2 linked regions of the Methylosarcina fibrata AML-C10 genome follow. The protein of the gene in region 2 interacts with the protein of the main gene of each other region in a pairwise test. Links are inferred from orthologs where the notes say so. Each region holds a gene or a part of one and is shown on either strand. Other genes may lie near its edges.

Region 1 (10,119 bases), 1.5 Mb from region 2 along the record:
ACCATGATCGAAACCGTGCGCGCCTGCACTCGGTCGGGGCAACTGGCTCAATACGCCGAGTTTTTCTCCTTCGGAACCAATGACCTGACTCAGGCGACTTTTTCCTTCTCCAGAGAGGATGCCGAAAACAAATTCCTGCCGCTTTATAACGATCTGGGCCTTCTTGAGGATAATCCGTTCGAAGTGCTGGATATTAAAGGCGTCGGCCAGTTAATGAAAATGACCGCCGAATTGGGTCGAAAAACGCGGCCCGAGTTGAAAATAGGCATCTGCGGAGAACAGGGCGGACATCCGGAATCGATCCGGTTTTGTCATCAGATCAAGCTGGACTACGTGTCCTGTTCGGCGCTGCGCATTCCCATCGCGCGATTGGCCGCAGCCCATGCAAAGCTGCTTGAAGGCGAAGTTCTTGTCTGAGCTTCTCGTCCTTTGCCTGCGGCGATGGATGCGTGAAACGCCGGCAATGCGGACTCAGGCTTTCTGAAAATCATTCCGGTCAGAATTTTATTATTCAAAGAAGAGCCTCCGGGTTGCGGAGGCCGATCGGTTTACCAGGCCCTTGCTTTTGTGCCGGAAGGAAGCAGGATGGCCTGGATGAAATGGAGGAAAAAACTGAACCTGCTTCCGTGCAAAGCAGGGAATCCCTGCCGATTGCAATTACACCTCGAATTCGGATAAATCGTGTCCGGCATTCAACAAGGCGCGCATCCATTTAGGCGTTACTCCGCGGCCTGTCCAAGTTTTATCGGGATCTTCAGGATGGCGGTATTTGACGGGCACTTTGACGCCTTTGCGGACGGATTTCTTGTCGTGTTCGACAATTTCGACGGTAACGTCTATCGATGCTGCAAGTTCCCTGATTTGGGCAAGGACTTCCTTTCGTTTATTGGCCTGTTTCAACCTTAGCGCTTTCTCGGCGGATTCGATAACCGCCTGTAATTCATTTTCGGAAAGATTTTTATAATCTGTCATATAGATATTACCTGCCATTAAAATAAAGATATTATATCAGCATTGATTGATAGGCGGTATTATTTATTAATTGCAAACGGCAAAGATTATAATAACCGGCTTGACGAGGCGCCGCTTTAATTTAAACTTCGTTGTTTTCAAGCGATTAATATCTATAGTATGGTTTATATTGCCGGATTGTTTCTAGGATAAAAAGGAAGCCGGTTCATATAATAATTAATTTAACGATCATGAAAAAGCGGTTTTCATTCCTCAGAATGAAAATAGGTTTTCACGGTAATAAAGCATTATCTATTGCCGGCAAGTGCCTCGTCTTATTCGACGGAACTAACGTTCCTGAATAATTTTGAATTCCTTCTGATCGAGCAAGCGACCTTTCGTATCAACCGTTCTAACCAGCCAGACCCCAGCGGACCCGGCATTGAATAGCTTGCGGCTGGCGGCCCGCCATCGGTTGGAAGCGATGTTGAATCTTTGCCTGTAAGTGACTTTGCCCTTGCTTAGCCACTCATGATAAACCGCTTTATTATTCATTCCTTTGAGCTCCGTAAAATAATTGATCCATACGGCTTTGGTCTTGCCGATTTTAACTGTGGAGTTGACTATATGGACCGGCTCCTTGTTAACGATTTTATGCGCCAGAAAAGATCTTGCGACCCGTTCCTGGCTGCGTTTTTTAGGTATCGTCGATGGCTTTTTTTCAGATACTGCGGAGGCGGTTGCCGCCGTTTTCTGAACGGCTTTTTCCCCGACTGCTGCCGTTTCCGCCGGGGTAGATTTTTTGCCTGCTTCGGGTGGATTGATTGGTAATGGCGGACTTGATGGCCTATCATTAGGAACGGAATCGCTCAAGGATCTTTCCTCGGTCCCGGCCGCTTTTGCCTGTTCGGGAGCGGCCTCTTGCTTGATTTCCGGGTCGGGTTGATTTTCGGAGAGCGATGAAGGCATGTCCACACTGTCATCGTCCGAAACCGTAAAGTAAAGAACCAGCGAAAGAAGAAGGACAATGACGGCAAAGGCCGATACTATCCGCTTGACATTCCATTCTGTTATTATTTCGGGAGAGGAAGGGGTATCTTGAGTCTGGCCTTCGGACGAGGGGTATTTTACTTTGATTACAATTTGTTTTTTGTTCGCCATTTTGTAATAAATCCTATTCTTAGGTGAAACGTTGTGACCGCGTTTGCTGTCGGAATACTTCTTGTTCTAAGGAAAACGCCGTACTCACTTATCCTGGTGAGTCAACGATCTCCTGTCGGTAAATCCGGCTTGCCGAGATTAAGCAAAAATCAATACCTTATAATAACAGATTACGGCAGTGCCCCACTGAAATGAAAGAACCCGCCGGGCCGGCCGGCGATTCCATTGGGAGATAATGCGTTATAGCTTGGTAATATATCACTTAGAAAGTAATATAAAGCCAAAATACTTGCAGATTTTTTGGGACGTCGATTATGAGTGACCTGCTTAAGCTTTTTCAAGACTCTTCCTCTTTATACGGCAGCAATGCCTGGTTCGTCGAAAACCTGTACGAACGGTTTCTGCAGGATCCCGAATCCGTCGAGCCCAGTTGGCAAAAAAAATTCCTGGAAATTCATAACGGCGCCACTTACGAAACTCCCCACAGTCCCATCGTGGAACGATTCGCGCAGCTCGCGGTTAAATCCCAAGGCAGGCTCGCCCAATTGCAGGGATTTACCGAAGAAAGCGTAAAAAAACAGGCAGCGGTCGCCAGGCTCATCAATCAGTACCGTGTCCGGGGTCATCAAATTGCCCATAACAATCCGCTGGGCAGCACCATTCCCGCCCAGCCCGACATGGATCCGGCCTTTTACGGATTGTCGGAACCGGATATGGATACGTTGTTCGACACCGGCATGCTCTTTGGCGAAGACCGGCTGCCTTTACGCGACATTATTGCCCGGTTAAAAGAAATCTATTGCGGCAGTATCGGTTCCGAATACATGCACATCGTCGATACGCACATCCGGCGCTGGCTGATCAATCGCATGGAAAACAACCGGGCTCAACTCAATCTGGATCCCGAAAAAAAACGCAGCCTATTAAAACTGCTGACCGCTGCGGAAGGCATCGAAGTGCACTTGCACAACCGGTTTGTCGGACAAAAACGCTTTTCCCTGGAAGGCGGAGATTCCCTGATTCCCATCCTGGACGAGATCGTTCTCGGCGGAGGAGACAAGGGAGTCAATGAAATCGTCATCGGCATGGCGCATCGGGGCCGCCTGAACGTGCTGGTCAACATATTGGGCAAAAGCCCGGCGACACTGTTCGACGAGTTTGCCGGCACTTCGCTGCTGTCGCCCGGCGTCAGCTCCGGCGACGTGAAATATCACATGGGCTTCTCTTCCGACGTGGCTACGCCGGGAGGGCCGGTTCATCTTACCCTGGCGTTCAATCCTTCCCATCTGGAAATCATCAATCCGGTAGTGGAAGGCTCGGTAAAAGCGCGTCAGGACCGGGCCGGAAAGAACGGCATCAATACGGTCATCCCGGTATTAATCCACGGCGACGCCGCTTTTTCCGGACAAGGCGTCGTCATGGAAACGTTGAACATGTCGCAAACTCGTGCGTTCACTACCGGCGGCACGATCCACATCGTCATCAACAACCAGATCGGCTTTACCACCAGCAATCCTCTGGACGCGCGTTCCACGCTGTATTGCACCGACATCGCCAGCATGATTCAAGCGCCCGTCTTTCACGTCAACGGCGACGATCCGGAAGCGGTCATCTTCGTCACCAAGCTGGCGCTCGACTACCGGATGAATTTCAACAAGGACGTGGTTATCGATCTGATCTGCTACCGCCGGCTCGGCCATAATGAAGCGGACGAGCCGGCCGCCACCCAGCCTATCATGTATAAAAAAATCCGCAAGCTCAAGACGACGCGGAAATTATATGCGGAAAAGCTGATCGAAGAAGGCGTCGTTACCGCCGAAGAAGCGGCCGCCATGGAGCAAGACTACCAGAAATTGTTGGAGGCCGGGGAAGTCGTCTCCAGGCCGATGGCGACCGACGCCCATTATTCCTATACTCATCAATGGAACCAATTTCACGGCAGATCCTGGGATATTTCCTGCAAGACCGCCGTATCCCTGGACCGGATCCGTTTTTGCAACGACCGCATGCAGCGCTTGCCGCCCGGTTTCGAGCTGCATCCGAGAGTGGCCAAGGTCATGGACAATCGCCGGAAAATGGCGGCGGGGGCTTTGCCCTTGGATTGGGGATTTGCCGAAAACATGGCTTATGCCACCTTGCTGATGGAGCAATACCAAGTCCGGCTGACCGGGCAGGACGTAGGGCGCGGCACTTTCGTGCACCGCCATGGCATTCTGCACAACCAGATCGACAACAGAACGTATATACCGCTCACCCATCTGGATAAAGACCAGGGACGCATGCAGATTTACGACTCTCTGCTGTCGGAAGCGGGCGTGCTGGGTTTCGAATACGGCTACAGCACCACAATGCCCAATACCCTGGTGATCTGGGAAGCGCAGTTCGGCGATTTCGCCAACGGCGCTCAGGTGGTGATCGACCAGTTCATCAGCTCCGGAGAGACCAAATGGGGGCGGCTATGCGGCTTGGTCATGCTGCTGCCGCACGGTTTCGAAGGGCAGGGTCCCGAACATTCCTCCGCCCGCCTGGAGCGCTATCTGCAACTGTGCGCGGAACATAACATGCAGGTATGCTGCCCGACGACGCCGGCCCAGATTTTCCATTTGCTGCGCCGCCAGTTGCTCAGACCCTACCGAAAACCTCTGATTGTGATGAGCCCCAAAAGCTTGCTGCGTCACAAGCTGGCGGTTTCGACCCTGGAAGATCTGACGGCCGGCCAGTTCCAGCCCGTCATCGGGGAGCAGGACGAGATCAATCCTGCGGAAGTGACCCGATTGGTTTTCTGTGCCGGCAAAGTCTACTACGATCTTCTGGAGGCGCGCCGCCAGGACAATCTTCGGCATGTCGCGATCGCCCGCATTGAACAGCTCTACCCGTTCCCGACGGAATTGTTCAGGGCGGAAATAGCGCGCTATCCGAAACTGGAAGAGTTCGTCTGGTGCCAGGAGGAGCCTAAGAATCAAGGCGCCTGGTATCAGTCCAATCATCATTTCATCGACAATCTGGCGCCTCATAACATCAAAGTGAACTACAGCGGGCGCGAGGCTTCCGCGGCGCCTGCGGTAGGCAACTTCCACGTCCACCTCGAACAACAAAAAGCGGTTGTTGAATCGGCTTTATACGGCAAATTTTCAGGAAAATAACATGAACACTGAAGTCTTAGTCCCCACTCTCCCCGAATCCGTTGCTGACGCCACTCTCGTTGCCTGGCATAAGAAGGCAGGCGACAGGGTGACTAAAAACGAGAATCTGGTCGATCTTGAAACCGATAAGGTGGTGCTCGAGGTGCCCGCTCCGGAATCGGGCGTGCTCACCGAGATCCGGAAGGAGAACGGCTCGATCGTTACCGGGGGCGAATTACTGGCTTTAATAGATACTCAGGCCACGGCAGAGCCGTCCAAAGAAGGCAGTAAACCGGCCGAAGCCCAAGCGTCCGAGAGCAAGGAATCGGACCGGCCTTTGAGTCCCTCGGTACGGCGTCTCGTTCACGAAAAAACCATCGATCCGTCGTTGATCACCGGCACCGGAAAAAGCGGACGCATTACCAAGACCGACGTGTTGGACCATCTCAAGAAACAGGCTGCTCCTCCCGACGAAAACAAGGCTCAGGAGGCTGAAGCCCGGCAGCCGCCGTCCGCTCCGGGCGAGCCCGCAGGACACCCGTCAAACCTTCGGCCCGAGCAGCGCGTGGCGATGACGAGACTTCGGGCGAAAGTCGCAGAACGCCTGCTCCAGGCCCAGCAGAACGCGGCCATGCTGACCACTTTCAACGAAGTCAACATGCAAAGCGTCATCGATTTGCGCAATCAGTATAAAAACCGGTTCGAACAGAAACATAACGTGAAGTTGGGTTTCATGTCCTTTTTTGTCAAAGCCTCGATCGAAGCATTGAAGCGTTTCCCGGCGATCAATGCCTCCATCGACGGCAACGACATCATCTATCACGGTTACTACGACATAGGCATCGCCGTCAGTACGCCGCGCGGGCTGATCGTGCCGGTATTGCACGACGCGGATCAACTGGATTTTGCCGGCATTGAAAAAAGCATCTCCGATTTCGGCGAGAAAGCCCGTTCCGGAACCTTGAGCTACGAAGATCTCCAGGGCGGAACGTTTACCATTACCAACGGCGGCGTATTCGGATCGATGCTGTCGACCCCGATACTGAATCCGCCGCAGTGCGCCATTTTGGGAATGCATGCGATCAAGGAACGGCCCGTGGTGGAAAACGGCCAGATCGTGATCCGGCCGATCATGTATCTGGCCTTGTCCTACGATCATCGGCTGGTCGATGGACGGGAAGCCGTGCAGTTTTTAGTGACCATTAAAGAATGCCTGGAAGCGCCTGCTCACCTACTTCTTAACATCTAACTCATGCCGAAAAAACAGAAACATTACGACGTCATCGTAATTGGAGCGGGTCCCGCCGGTTACATCAGCGCCATCCGTTCCGCCCAGCTTGGGTTGAAAACGGCCTGCATCGATAACTGGAGAAATAAACAGGGCCGGCTCAATCTGGGCGGTTCTTATCTCAACGCCGGCTGCGTGGCTTCAATGGCCTTGCTCGAATCGGCGAAGCTTTATCATGCGTTTATCCATAACGGCGCCGAGCACGGCATCGTCGCCGATACCGTGGATCTGGACGTCGGCCAGATGATTCGCCGGAAAGACGCCATCATCGATGACATCAACAGCAAAATTGTCAATCTGTTCAAACATCACAAGATCGACACGATTCATGCGCGGGCCAAACTACAGGCGGCAAAGCAGGTAGCGGTTTTTCCGGTGGACCAGGCCGAGCCTTATCTGCTGAAAGCCGAGTTCATCATTCTGGCGGCGGGATCTTCTCCCATTGAGCTGCCTTGCGCCGCCATCGACAACGACTCTATCATCGATACCGGCGCCGCTTTGAATCTCGAAGAAGTGCCCAGGCGTCTGGCGATCATCGGGGCCGGCATCAAAGGCCTTGAAATCGCCGGCATATGGAATCGATTGGGCTCTGAAACGGTATTGCTCGAAGCGCAGGAAACGTTTTTATCGTTGCCGGACCAGCAGATTTCGCGGGAAGCCTATCGGTTATTTACCGAGCAAGGTCTGGAGCTGCGGCTTGGCGCGCGGGTCATTTCGGCGAAGAAAAGCAATAAAAAGGTTGTCATAGAATACCAGGATCACGAAGGTACGCACGTGTTGCGCGTGGACAAGCTGATCGTCGCCACCGGCAGGAAACCCAACTCCGAAAATCTGGCGGCGCCCGAGGCCAATTTGCTGCTCGATGAATCGGGTTATGTGCACGTCGACGAAAACTGTCGAACCAATCTGCCCGGCGTTTATGCCATCGGCGATTTGACTTTGCTCGGACCGATGCTGGCTCATAAAGGCATCGAAGAAGGCGTGTTCGTTGCCGAACAAATTGCCGGGATTCACTCGCCGATCAATTACGACCTGCTGCCCAGCGTCGTTTATACCGATCCGGAAATCGCCTGGGTCGGCCAAACCGAGCAAACGTTAAGAGCGCTGGGCGAGCCGATCAAAGTCGGAGTTTTTCCGTTTCATGCCTCTTCCAGAGCCTTGGCCATGGGTAAGAGTGAGGGGCTGGTCAAAATTATCGCGCACCGGGACTCGGACAAGATACTGGGCGTGCATATCATTGGCGAACGCGCTTCCGAACTGATTGCCGAAGCCGTGTTGGCGATGGAATTTTCCGCCAGCAGCGAGGACTTGGCCCGAACCATTCATGCCCATCCCACGCTCTCCGAAAGTCTCTATGAGGCCGCGCTGGCGCTCAAGAAAAAAACCCTGCATTTACCCCGCTGAACCGATATTTCCGACATTTTCCTTTCGCATGAGGCCGTTGCCGAATGCACCGGGCGACGTTCCGCGCCAAAATCTTCAGGCGGTTTTCGCCCGGCCCGCAAGGCAAGCGGACATCGCCTGTCGTCTCCCAAAGAAAATTAAGCCGGTACTTGAATTAAAACACGTCACCGGATCGTCTGCCGCAGAGAGCGGTGGGTTCGATTCGGCTGATCGCCGATTTTCGCTGCATCGGAAGGTTAAAATATTTTCATATCGCGTATAAGGGGGAATGAGTTCGTCTCTACCGCGGTAATCCGGACATATAAACTGAAAATGCTCTAGAAAGAGAAAAGTCGGAACGGATGTCTCACAGATAGATAGTCGTCCCTGAAAAAGTCATTTTTTTGAAAAAAACAGCTCATTAGGAAACATAAACAGATTCCTGAACCGTTTTATTTTGTAAAAACCGGCAGATGGCTTCCCCGATTTCCGGCCAAAAAATCCTCAACCGCCTGAGGATTAAACGCATGTTGTGTCCAGCGGCGCAGAGAACGGCATTCATGGCATCACCGAGTTGGCCTTTCAGGTAATTTCTGCTCAGCAAGCCATCGTTCTTCATGTGTCCAATCACCGGCTCGATGGCATTGCGCCGTTTTAACGCGGTTTTCAACCGTCGGGTATGGACTCCCCGTTTTTGCCTTGACTTGTACAGGGTGACACCGGGTATTTCTCGCCCCCGATAGCCCAAATCCACAAAAGCTTCTTTGGCTCGGGTACCGCTCAGGATTTCAGCTTGTTCCAGGCAGGAGTACAAGGTATCGCCGTCATAAGGATTGCCGGGAAAGCTCCTGGCGCCCAGCACGAAATTACTTTTATTGGTCACCGTGATGCCGACTTTGACGCCGAACTCGTATTTTTTGTGTGCTTTCCCTTTACTGATGCATTCCACTTCCGGTGCATGAAAGCTGTAGAGTTTGTTTTTGTCGGTGTGTTTCTGATTCAGTATCCGCTGGGTTTTGGCCAGGGCGTCCTGAAGCCCCCTTTGCGCGGCCAGCTCCTGTTGCGGCAGTTGCCGCAGGATATCCCGATAAACACGACCGACCAGGGTTTTCAGTTGCTTCAGGGCTTTTTGCTTACGCTTCATTTGCTTGGCATGATGATAACGATGCGATTGCACTAACAGCAGCGGTGCCTTTTTATTGTAGTTCTGTCGCAGGGGCAGCCCGTGTTGTCCAGCCAGCTTGACCAGCTCCCGACGGCATTTTTCGTACAACTTGCCGTCCGTCGGAAAGCCAACCGCTTTTTCCTGAACGGTAGTATCGACGGTGACCGATTGAAAATCTCGTTTCTTCACGGTCCGGGTAGCGACGCCCGCCTCGATCGTCAATAACAACAGCCACTCACAGCCGGCTTCACCGATCCGTTGCCGCCATTTCGTCAGCGAGGTCGGATGACAGGGAACCTCATGCTGAAAAAAGGTTTCGCCACAAAAGTACTGCCAATAACCGTTTTCAACCCAGCGTTTAACGACCGCTTCATCCGATAAACCTTCCGCATGTTTCAGATAATGCAATCCGGCGATCAAACGGGTCGACAACGCCGGGGCGCCTTGTTCTGCTTCAAAAAACGGGCCGAATTCTTCGTCCAGCCGAGCCCAGTCTATTTTGCTGGCCAATCGATAAAGTTCATGTTTCGGGTTCAAAAACTCGTCCAGGCGAGTTTTGAAAAGGTCATTTTGCACAACTTCCTGAGGACGTTTGGGCTTCATTTTTCGGTGAAAATTTGCAAGAAAATAAAACCCATTTTAACATTTTCTTGCAATTTTTGACCTCATAAATATCCATTTATATGATATTAATCAATTTCTTATGAATTAATCAGGGACGACTAGATAGTAATCTCTATCTAAACAAGAATCATTTGCAACAATAAAAATATTAAGACTATAATAAAAATAAATTATTCTTAATAAATGGGGGACTTAAGCAAATGAACAGCAATAAAAAGCTGCTGAAAAGCAGCATCCTGCCGGCGCTGATGGCCGTGGCGAGCTCGGCCGGTGCGTTGGAAAAACCGCAGACGATGGAAGAGATGTGGAAAATTATCGAAGCGCAGCAAAAGCAGATCGATGAGATGAAGGCGGCCATGACCGCGGCGCAAAGTCAGCAAGCGGCGGCTCCTCAAAGCAATGTCAAAACGCTGGAGCGCAAGACC
Region 2 (10,122 bases):
GCATTCACCTTCTCGTAGAGTTCCAGGCGCAGTTCCTCAAGCCGGCTGGCGGATCCTCGGGCGATCAGCTCCTGGATGTCGATGGTTTCCATGCAAGCCTGCTTCGCCAGCAGCATCGCTTTTTCGGCGGTGCCGCCGATGCCGAGCCCCAGGATGCCGGGCGGACACCAGCCGGCTCCCATCGCCGGAACCGTGTTTAATACCCAGTCGACGATGCTGTCCGACGGGTTCAGCATGGCAAATTTCGCTTTGGCTTCGGAACCTCCGCCTTTGGCCGCGACATTCACTTCCACCTTGTCGCCCAGGACCGTTTCCATGTGCACCACGGCCGGCGTATTGTCCCCGGTATTAATGCGCAGGCCGGCCGAATCCTTCAGAACGGAAGCTCTGAGCACGTTGTCCGGATGCCGATAGGCACGCCTGACGCCTTCGTTCACCATGTCGGTGACCGACAGCTCCGCCTCCCAGCGGACGTCCATGCCGATTTTCAAAAACACGGTAACGATGCCGGTATCCTGGCATATCGGACGACGCCCTTCGGCGCACATCCTGGAGTTGATCAGAATTTGCGCCATCGCATCCCTGGCGGCCGGGCTTTGTTCTTTTCGGTAGGCTTCGTTTAAGGCGTTGATGAAATCGGGCGGATGATAATAGGAGATATACTGCAAAGAGTCGGCGACGCTCTGGATGAAATCGTCTTGTCTGATTACGCTCATGATCGGTCCGCTCTCGCGGCGGTATCGGGAAGTTGGGAACGGCCGGCGGCGCCGTCATCGGTGCGCCGCCGAGTGGATGCAGAATGTCGAGCCGGTTTACTGAAACTCGGTTTCATCCAGTTCTTCGAAAGAAGCGGAGGATTTGGAGAAATAGCTGGGCGCAATGCTGATCAGCATCGTTATCAGCGCGGCGACATACGGAACGGATTGCACCGACAACACCGCCATCCATAATTTGCCGCTCAGATTGTCGAAATGCTCGAGCGAGCCCATGCCCCAGATGCCCAGCGCCAACAGGGTCAGCAAGAAGATTTCCTGCCGGATGGTCATCAGGCCGGTAAAAAGAAGCCCGAGCTTTTCGTATTTCGGTGTGCGCATGAAAGGCTTGCCGGGAACGAACATGCCCTGCCATACGCCGCGCGCAACGGTATGAGTCAGCGCCAGCCCCGACAGCGAGGCGCCCAGAGACTGCCAGACCGAGCACGGAACGCGGACCTGATAAAGCCACAAGCTGCGCAGGACTTTAAAAGTAAACAAGCCGATCGTCGGCAGCAGGAAGGCGTTCACCGGAATCTCGCTATGGATCGGATCGAGGAAGATCAAACCGGTCAGAATCAGGCTGGCGCAGGTGAACACCAAGGCCAGCGCGTCCGAAAACCAGGGCAGCCAGCCGGCGATGAAATAATAACGCTGCGCCGAAGTCAGCGGCGATTTCTTGGTCGGCAGGAAACTGCGCCAGTGCGCCTTGATGATTTGCATCGCGCCGTAAACCCAGCGGAAGCGCTGAGTCATGTAACCGGACATCGTATCCGGCATCAGGCCGCGGCCGAACGATTCCTTGCAGTAAACCGAATCGTAGCCGGCTTCGTAGAGGCGCAAGCCCAGCTCGCTGTCCTCGCAGATGCACCATTCGGACCACTTGCCGACCTCCAGCAAGGCCGACTTTCTGATCATGGTCATCGTGCCGTGCTGAATAATCGCATTGTATTCGTTGCGTTGCACCATGCCGATATTGAAGAATCCCGCGTATTCCCAATAACAGTTCGATTTAAAGGTGCTGACGTGCAGATCCCGGTAATCCTGGGGCGACTGCACAAAACCGACGTTTTCGTTGTCGAAATAAGGCACCATGCTCTTCAGCCAGTCCGGCGACAGGACATAATCGCTGTCGATGATCGCGATGATTTCGGCATCGGGCGCGGTTTGCTCGAGCGCGTGATTGATGGCGCCGGCCTTGAATCCGGGCCAGTTTTCCAGATGGAAGAACCGGAACATCGGCCCCAATCGCTCGCAATCGGCCTTGACCGGTTCCCAAACGGCCGGATCCTTGGTATTGTTGTCCATGACCAGCACTTCCAGATTCGGATAATCCACCTTGGCGAGCGCTTCCAGCGTTTTCCGGACCATCATCGGCGGCTCGTTGTGAATCGGCAAGTGCAGGGACACCTTCGGGTATTTGAAATCGGGGCCCGGCGTCAGCGGCTTGAAGGTGCGGGCCGTCTGTCGATGCCAGACGACTTCGGCGATCTCCAGCGCTTCGATCAACAGGATGAAGACCGCGATGATCTGCATCAGGACCAGCAGCACCCAGAAAAGTATCGTCAGATTGGTCTGATATTGCTGGGCACCGATCGATACCGTCCAGAAAATCGTCGAGGCGGCCAGGTTGGCGATCAGCCCGAAAAACAGCATGCCGGGTAACTTGAGGGTCCGACGGGTGAACAGGAACAGTCCCATCAACACCACGCTGAAACCCGCCGCGCCTACCGCCCAGTGTTTCCAGCCGGGCAGCGCCAGCACCGCGCCTTCCATCGGGTATTTCGGCTGCCGGTCGGCATTGAATATCCCCCAGTAGGCGCCGGCCGAACCTTCGATCGCCATTTTCCACGGCTGGTCGAACGCCTCCACGATGTAATAAGCCAGATGCTCATCGGCCGCCCGGTTCAGGAACTCGCGCAAAAACCGGGCCTGATTGGTGCGGGACGCAGTCGCATGTTTATAGGGTTGGCCGTCCGAAGGCCAGCCGACTTCGGTAATCACGATCGGCTTGTTCGGATAGGCCTTTTGCAATTCGTAGTATTTCTCGAAGACGAAATCGACCGCATCTTCCGCAGCAATGCCGTTCCAGTAAGGCAGAATATGGGCGCCGATAAAATCGACTTCCTTGACCAGATCAGGATTTTTCAACCAGATGTCGAAGGTTTCCGACGTACTGACCGGCCGCCAGGTGCGTTTTTTCACCTCGCGGATGTATTCGATCAATTGCTCTTTCGGAATGTCGTCGCGGAACAGCACTTCGTTGCCAACCATGACCCGGACGATTTTCGGATTGTTTTGATTGCTGGCTTGCAGCAGGGCTTCGATTTCCTGACGGTTTTTTTCCAGGTTGCCGTCGATCCAGGCGCCGATGGTGGTATTCAAGCCGTGCTTGGCCGCCAGCTCGGGCACCTTGTGCAGGCCTTTGAGCATGCTGTACGTTCGAACCGCATGGACTTTGTTTTCGAGCAGCGCCAGATCTTCGTCGATTTGAGCTTCGGTCGGAAACAAATTGTTTTCCTGGGTGTATTCCTTCCGCCTGGGGTCGAAAGTCACCCCCATCGTCGTTTTCGTCCAGGACTTCAATTGCAGAGGGTTATTGATGTAGCTCCATATGCTGAAATTGACAAAAACGAGCAGGGCAATCGTAAATAATATGGATAATATTCTTTTCATCGAAGTTATTGGAACTTATGTTTTTTTAACATAAAGATCGGTAATCGTTCCGGTAATCATTTCGGCCGCGAACGCGAACGTCTCGGAAAGCACCGGATGGGGATGAACGGTCAGGCCGATGTCTTCGGCGTCGGCGCCCATTTCCAGCGCCAGCACCGCTTCGGAAATCAACTCCCCGGCATTGGGCCCGACCATGCCGGCACCCAGAATGCGGCCGGATTCCTTGTCGCACAGGATTTTAGTCAATCCTTCCTTGCGGCCCAGGCTCAGCGATCGCCCGCTGGCCGCCCACGGGAAGGTAGCTTTGTCGTATTCAATGCCCTGCTCTTTCGCCTGGTTTTCGGTCAGGCCCATCCAGGCCACTTCCGGATCGGTATAAGCCACCGCCGGAATCGTCAGGGCGTCGAAAGCGGCTTTGTGCCCGGCCGCCACTTCCGCGGCCACCTTGCCTTCATGCACGGCTTTATGCGCCAGCATCGGATTGCCGACGATGTCGCCGATCGCGAAAATATGCGGCACGTTGGTCCGCTGCTGCTTGTCGACCGGAATAAAGCCCTGTTCGTTGACCTGGACGCCCGCTTTTTCGGCATCGATCAGCTTGCCGTTGGGCCGGCGGCCGACCGCCACCAGGACGGCATCGAACAGCTCCGATTCCGGTGCCTCCTTGCCTTCGAAGAAAACCTTGAGGCCGTCTTCATTGGCCTCGATCGAAGCCACCTTGGTTTCCAGCCAGACGTTCTTGTATTGCTTCTTGATGCGCCGGAACAACGGCGTCACCAGATCCTTGTCGCAGCCGGGAATGATTTGATCCATCCATTCCACCACGCTGATTTCCGAACCGTAGGCGTGATAGACGGTGGCCATTTCCAGGCCGATGATGCCGCCGCCGACGATCAGCATTTTTTTCGGGATGCTTCGAATTTCCAGCGCGTCCGTTGAATCCATCAAGCGGGGATCGTCGTTCGGAAAATTGGGTATCCTGGCCGGATGCGAACCTGCGGCGATAATGGCCTGCTCGAAGCGGACCGTCTTGACGCCGTCCGCCGTTTCCACAGCCAGCGTATGGTCCGAACTGAACCGGCCGACTCCCTGGATCACGTTGACCTTACGCTGCTTGGCAAGCCCCGCCAGACCGCCGTTCAGCGTCTTGCTGATGTTCTCCTTCCAGGCGCGGATCTTGTCGAGATCGAGCGCGGGCTTGCCGAAACTGAGCCCGTGCTGTTCGAACTCCTCCGCCTCGTGAATGAGCAGGGCCGTATGCAACAGCGCTTTCGAGGGAATGCAGCCGACGTTCAGGCAGACGCCGCCCAGCACCGGGTAACGCTCGACCAGGGTGACCTGCTTGCCCAGATCGGCGGCGCGGAACGCGGCGCTGTATCCGCCCGGCCCGCCGCCTAAAACCAAAACTTCCGCGTTTAATTCAGAATCACTCATTTTCGGATGCCTCCATAGCTTCCTGTAGTCAAAGTAACAGGCGGCGAATATCGCCCAGATAATTTTTGATGGCGGCCATGAAACGAGCGCCTTCGGCGCCGTCGATCACGCGATGATCGTAAGTCAGATCGAGCGGCAGCATCAGGCGCGGCACGAATTCCTTGCCGTTCCAGACCGGCTGCATTTTCGCCCGGGTGACGCCGAGAATGGCCACTTCGGGGGCATTGACGATCGGTGTGAAGGCCGTGCCGCCGATACCGCCCAGGCTGGAAATGCTGATGCAGCCGCCCTGCATGTCGGCCGGCATCAACTTGCCTTGCCGTGCTTTTTCACTTTTTTCCGCCAATTCGGCCGCCAACTGGTTGATCGTTTTCTTGTCGGCGTCGCGCAGCACCGGCACTACCAGTCCGTTCGGCGTATCGACGGCAATGCCGATATTGCAATATTTCTTCAGGATCAGGTTTTCGCCGTCGCCGGACAACGAAGCATTGAAATTCGGAAACTGCTGCATTGCACCGACCAGCGCCTTGATGATGAACATCAAGCCGGTAATCTTGACTTCGCCGTTCTTTTTTTCCGCGTTGATCTGATTGCGGAACGCTTCCAGCTCGGTGATGTCGGCCTCGTCATGATAAGTCACCATCGGCAGGTTGAGCCAGACCCGGCTCAGATTCTGGCCGGTCAGGCGCTTGATCTTGCTGAGCTTGACCGTTTCAGTCTCGCCGAACGGAGCAAAATCGACCGGAGGAATCGGAGGAATTCCGGCACCGCCGGTGGCAACGCCTTCGGTCATGATCTTCTTGACGAAATTCTTGACGTCTTCCTTTAAAAGACGTCCCTTACGGCCGCTGCCGGCGCCGAGCCGGGTAACATCCACGCCCAGCTCGCGCGCGAAAAGACGGACCGAAGGAGAAGCATGGGGCGGACGGACCGAACCGGGTTCGGGCAACGGTTCGGGAAGAGCCGCCGGAGCGGGTTTCGGTGCCGGCTCCGGCGCTTTTTCGACTTTGGCAGGTTCCGCCGGCTTGGCTTCGGCGGCCGCTTTGGGCTCGGGCGCTTCGGCTTTAGCTTCGGCAGGCGCCGCCGCGCCGGCCTGCACCGTCGCAATCAGCGTTCCTTCCGAAACCTTGTCTCCTTTTTTGATGAAAACCTGCTGAACGGTGCCCGCCGCGCTGGACGGCAAATCCATGCTCGCCTTATCGGTTTCGAGCGTGGCCACCGTTTGTTCCAATTCGACCGTATCGCCGGGCTTGATCAGCACTTCGACGACGTCGATATCGGTCACGTTGCCGACGTCGGGAACTTTGATTTCGATTACATCAGTCATGGGTATCCTTCCGCTTATACTAACCAGGGCGCATTGACATCGGCATTCATGCCGTATTTGGCGATAGCCACTTCCACTTTGGCCGGATCGAATTGACCTGAATCCGCCAGACTCTTCAGGGCAGCAACCGTGACGTGGTAGCGGTCCACTTCGAAAAACCGCCTCAGGTTCTTCCGGGTATCGGACCGACCGAATCCGTCGGTGCCCAATACCGTGTAAGGCGAGGCAATATACGGGCGGATTTGTTCGGCAAAAGCCCGGCAATAATCGGTGGCCGCAATCACCGGACTCGGATCCTGACCGAGACAATGGGTCACGTGAGGCACGCGTGCCGTTTCGGTCGGATGCAGACGGTTCCAGCGGTGGCAGGACTGACCGTCCCGGGCCAGTTCGGTGAAACTGGTGCAGCTCCATAAATCCGCATCCACTCCCCAGTCGTCACGAAGCAGTTCCGCGGCAAACTCGACTTCACGAAAGATCGTGCCCGAACCCAATAAGCGTACCTTCGGCCCTTTCTTTTTGCCGCCCTGACGGAAACAATACATGCCCTTGAGAATATCCAGCTCGATGCCTTTCGGCATGGCCGGATGAGGGTAATTTTCGTTCATGATCGTGATATAGTAGAAGATGTCTTCCTGATTGACGTACATGCGGCGTAAACCGTCCTGGATTATGACGGCCAACTCGTAGGCATAAGTCGGATCATAAGAAACGCAATTGGGCACGGTTGCCGCCATTAAATGACTGTGGCCGTCCTCATGTTGCAGTCCTTCGCCGTTCAGCGTGGTCCGGCCGGCCGTGCCCCCCATCAGGAAGCCTCGGGTGCGCTGGTCCGCCGCCGCCCAGATCAAATCGCCGACGCGCTGAAATCCGAACATCGAGTAGTAGATGAAAAATGGAATCATCGGCACGTTGTGCGTGGAATAGGACGTGCCGGCCGCGATCCAGTCGCACAGGCCGCCCGCTTCGTTGATGCCTTCCTGAAGGACCTGGCCGTGCTTGTCCTCCTTGTAAAACATCAACTGATCGGCGTCCTGGGGCGTATACAACTGCCCTACCTGGGACCAGATGCCGAGCTGTCTGAACATGCCTTCCATGCCGAAGGTCCGCGACTCGTCCGGAACGATCGGCACGATGCGTTTCCCGATATTTTTGTCTTTGACCAGAATGTTCAGCATGCGCACGAACGCCATGGTCGTGGAAAATTCGCGGCCTTCCCCGCTCGCTTCCAGCAACGCTTTGAAATCGCTCAGCACCGGCACGTCCAGCGCGTAAGACTTGGCCCGTCTGGCCGGCAACGGTCCGCCCAACTCGGTGCGGCGCTGCATCATATACGCGAACTCCTTCGAGTCTTCGGGAAATTTAATGTAAGGCAGGTCGTGCATCTGCTCGTCGGTGACGGGCAAATCGTAGCGATCGCGGAAATGGCCGAGCGAGCTCTCGCTCATTTTCTTTTGTTGATGGGTGATGTTTTGCGCCTGGCCGGATTCGCCCATGCCGTAGCCTTTGATCGTTTTCGCCAGAATGACGGTCGGCTGGCCCTTGTGGTTGACCGCGGCATGGAAGGCAGCATAAACCTTGGAAGGATCGTGCCCGCCCCGGTTCAATTCCCAGATGTCGCGATCGGACCAGTCGGCGACCATCGCCTTCAATTCGGGCGTATTGAAAAAATGCTCTCTGACGTAGGCTCCGTCCTTGGCCTTGAACGTCTGATAATCGCCGTCGACGCAGGCCATCATCCGTGCCGCGAGCAAACCTTCGGTGTCTCTTGCCAGCAGCGCGTCCCAGCGCTGACCCCAGACCACTTTGATGACGTTCCAGCCGGCGCCTCGGAACTCGCTTTCCAGCTCCTGGATGATCTTGCCGTTGCCCCGGACCGGTCCGTCCAGCCGCTGTAAATTGCAGTTGACGACAAAGATCAGGTTATCCAGCTTTTCCCGTCCGGCCAACCCGATGGCGCCCAGGGATTCGGGCTCGTCGGTTTCGCCGTCGCCCACGAAGCTCCACACTTTGCGTTCCGAGGTATCGGCCAGGCCGCGATCCTGCAAATAACGCATGAAACGGGCCTGATAAATCGCCATGATGGGACCCAGCCCCATGGAAACCGTAGGAAATTGCCAGAAGTTCGGCATCAGCCACGGATGCGGATAAGACGACAAACCGTTTCCGCCCACTTCCTGGCGGAAATTGTTCATTTGCTCTTCCGTCAATCTGCCCATCAGAAAGGCGCGGGCGTAATCGCCCGGGGTTAGATGGCCCTGGGTAAAGATCAGGTCGCCGTCGTGCTGGTCGGAAGGCGCGCGCCAGAAATGGTTGTATCCGACATCGTATAAAGTGGCCGCAGAGGCGAAGCTGGCGATATGGCCTCCGACATTGGTATGCTTGTTCGCCCTCAGCACCATCATCATCGCATTCCAGCGGACATAGGAACGAATTTTCAATTCGATCTCATGATTGCCGGGGTATTTTGCCTGACTGGCGACGGGAATGGTATTGAGGTAAGCGGTGTTGGCACTGAAAGGGACGTCGAATCCCGAATGTCGGGTGACTGCAACCAGTTGTTCAATCAAGAAATGCGCGCGCTCGCTGCCGTCCTTGTCCAGTACTGCCTGCAATGCCTCGATCCATTCCCTGGTTTCTGCCGGATCAATGTCGTTTTGTCCGGTAATTTCAGAAATTAAACTCTTGGTCATCATTTTTTCCTGTTGAGGCGGCTTGTGTTTGACTTCATAAAATATTGTTCTAAATAAAGTTTCAACGGCTTTCCGGATTTATCCGATTTGGTGGCAACTCCGGCGTAAAACAATGGACAAGCCGAAAAAAATACACTTAAAATGTTGCATAGTATATACAAATGGCGGAGAGCATTGAACCTGTTTTGTAAAACTTAATCGGCCGTCTTGTGGCCGTAGATCTTGGCGGGCTGTCCGTGCCTTGATATTCGGCGGCCCTCGACTGGAACGCAAACTCTCGGCAATAAACAGGAAACAGTGTGTATCAACCGGAGTCCGGACGGAACGATCCGAACCCGGCGGCAAGTCGTCTTATGAAAGACAAGGCTTGAAAAGAACTAACGATTGCCCGGCATGCCTTTCAATAGCCATGCAATGAAGTTTTCCCGGTTGCGTGAACAGATGATGACTTTGCCTTTGCCGGAAAACTTGAGCACCATGCCTTCACCGCTGGTGACGCTGTTGACCAACTGCCCCAACAGCCCGCCGCTGCTTTGCGTAGCGACCGAGATCTCGTGATGCAAACGACTGTCCCAGGCCACCACGTGAGCATTGTCGATAATGACGTCCTGTCCGGGCTCCACGTCCAGTATAAAACTGGTGCCGAATCCCGACACGGCCAGCTTGCCTGCGCCGGTAGCCTCGCCGATAAAGAAACCGCCGGTCTGGCCGAACACGGCCGAGCCGAGGCCCTGAGTACGCACGTTCAACTGAACTCCGCTTTCGGCGGCGACGAAAGCGCCGTCGGAAATCATGTAATGGTTGTCGCCGACGTCCAGAATCTCGATAGCGCCGGGCAGGGTCGGCGACAAAAGACAATCGCCGCCGCCCCGAACGGCTTCGATGTGTTGCTGAAAAAAAGACTCGCCGTTGGCCAGACGGCGCATCAAAGCGCTGCCCAGGCCGCCAGTCATTTTTCCTTTGAGGTCCAGGGTGGCCTCCATCATCACCATGGCATTGGATTCACAATAAATCTTTTCGCCGCGCTGAAGGCTGACGTGCAGAAACGGATCGACGTCTCCGGTTACGGTAAATTGCGCCATGGATTATTATCTCCTTGATTTAATCAGCAGACTGTTGGACGCAGGGCTCGGCAACGCCTTATTCCGCCGCTATTTTTTGGCAATGGCATTCCAGGCGGCCAGCCAGGTTTGCGAAAGGTAGCTGTCGGCTTTCCTGTCAAGCTCTCCGGATAACACCA

The links.
Region 1: the proteins of lpdA (region 2) and odhB interact in binary tests that used the Escherichia coli proteins (3 or more experiments, as listed by UniProt). The link is inferred for Methylosarcina fibrata AML-C10 from one-to-one orthologs.

The regions. Positions count from the first base shown.
Region 1 is NZ_KB889965.1:3,143,558-3,153,676, reverse strand. What follows is about bases 4,460-7,369. They hold odhB (2-oxoglutarate dehydrogenase complex dihydrolipoyllysine-residue succinyltransferase), read left to right. Parts: upstream 4,460-5,256; coding sequence 5,257-6,483; downstream 6,484-7,369. Other genes in these bases: lpdA (dihydrolipoyl dehydrogenase), read left to right, coding at 6,487-7,369; A3OW_RS0114830 (2-oxoglutarate dehydrogenase E1 component), read left to right, coding at 4,460-5,255. Also shown: ppdK (pyruvate, phosphate dikinase), read left to right, coding at 1-417; A3OW_RS0114840 (H-NS histone family protein), read right to left, coding at 658-972; A3OW_RS27920 (DUF2914 domain-containing protein), read right to left, coding at 1,300-1,824; more of A3OW_RS0114830, read left to right, coding at 2,427-4,459; more of lpdA, read left to right, coding at 7,370-7,926; A3OW_RS0114815 (IS5 family transposase), read right to left, coding at 8,327-9,673; A3OW_RS0114810 (hypothetical protein), read left to right, coding at 9,895-10,119. UniProt on the Escherichia coli protein: E2 component of the 2-oxoglutarate dehydrogenase (OGDH) complex which catalyzes the second step in the conversion of 2-oxoglutarate to succinyl-CoA and CO(2).
Region 2 is NZ_KB889965.1:1,670,874-1,680,995, forward strand. The notes cover bases 2,654-5,566. They hold lpdA (dihydrolipoyl dehydrogenase), read right to left. Parts: upstream 4,863-5,566; coding sequence 3,444-4,862; downstream 2,654-3,443. Other genes in these bases: A3OW_RS0108015 (glycosyltransferase), read right to left, coding at 2,654-3,428; aceF (dihydrolipoyllysine-residue acetyltransferase), read right to left, coding at 4,891-5,566. Also shown: A3OW_RS0108010 (fumarate hydratase), read right to left, coding at 1-716; more of A3OW_RS0108015, read right to left, coding at 813-2,653; more of aceF, read right to left, coding at 5,567-6,189; aceE (pyruvate dehydrogenase (acetyl-transferring), homodimeric type), read right to left, coding at 6,204-8,882; A3OW_RS0108035 (TIGR00266 family protein), read right to left, coding at 9,260-9,964; A3OW_RS0108040 (TetR/AcrR family transcriptional regulator), read right to left, coding at 10,034-10,122. UniProt on the Escherichia coli protein: Lipoamide dehydrogenase is a component of the glycine cleavage system as well as of the alpha-ketoacid dehydrogenase complexes.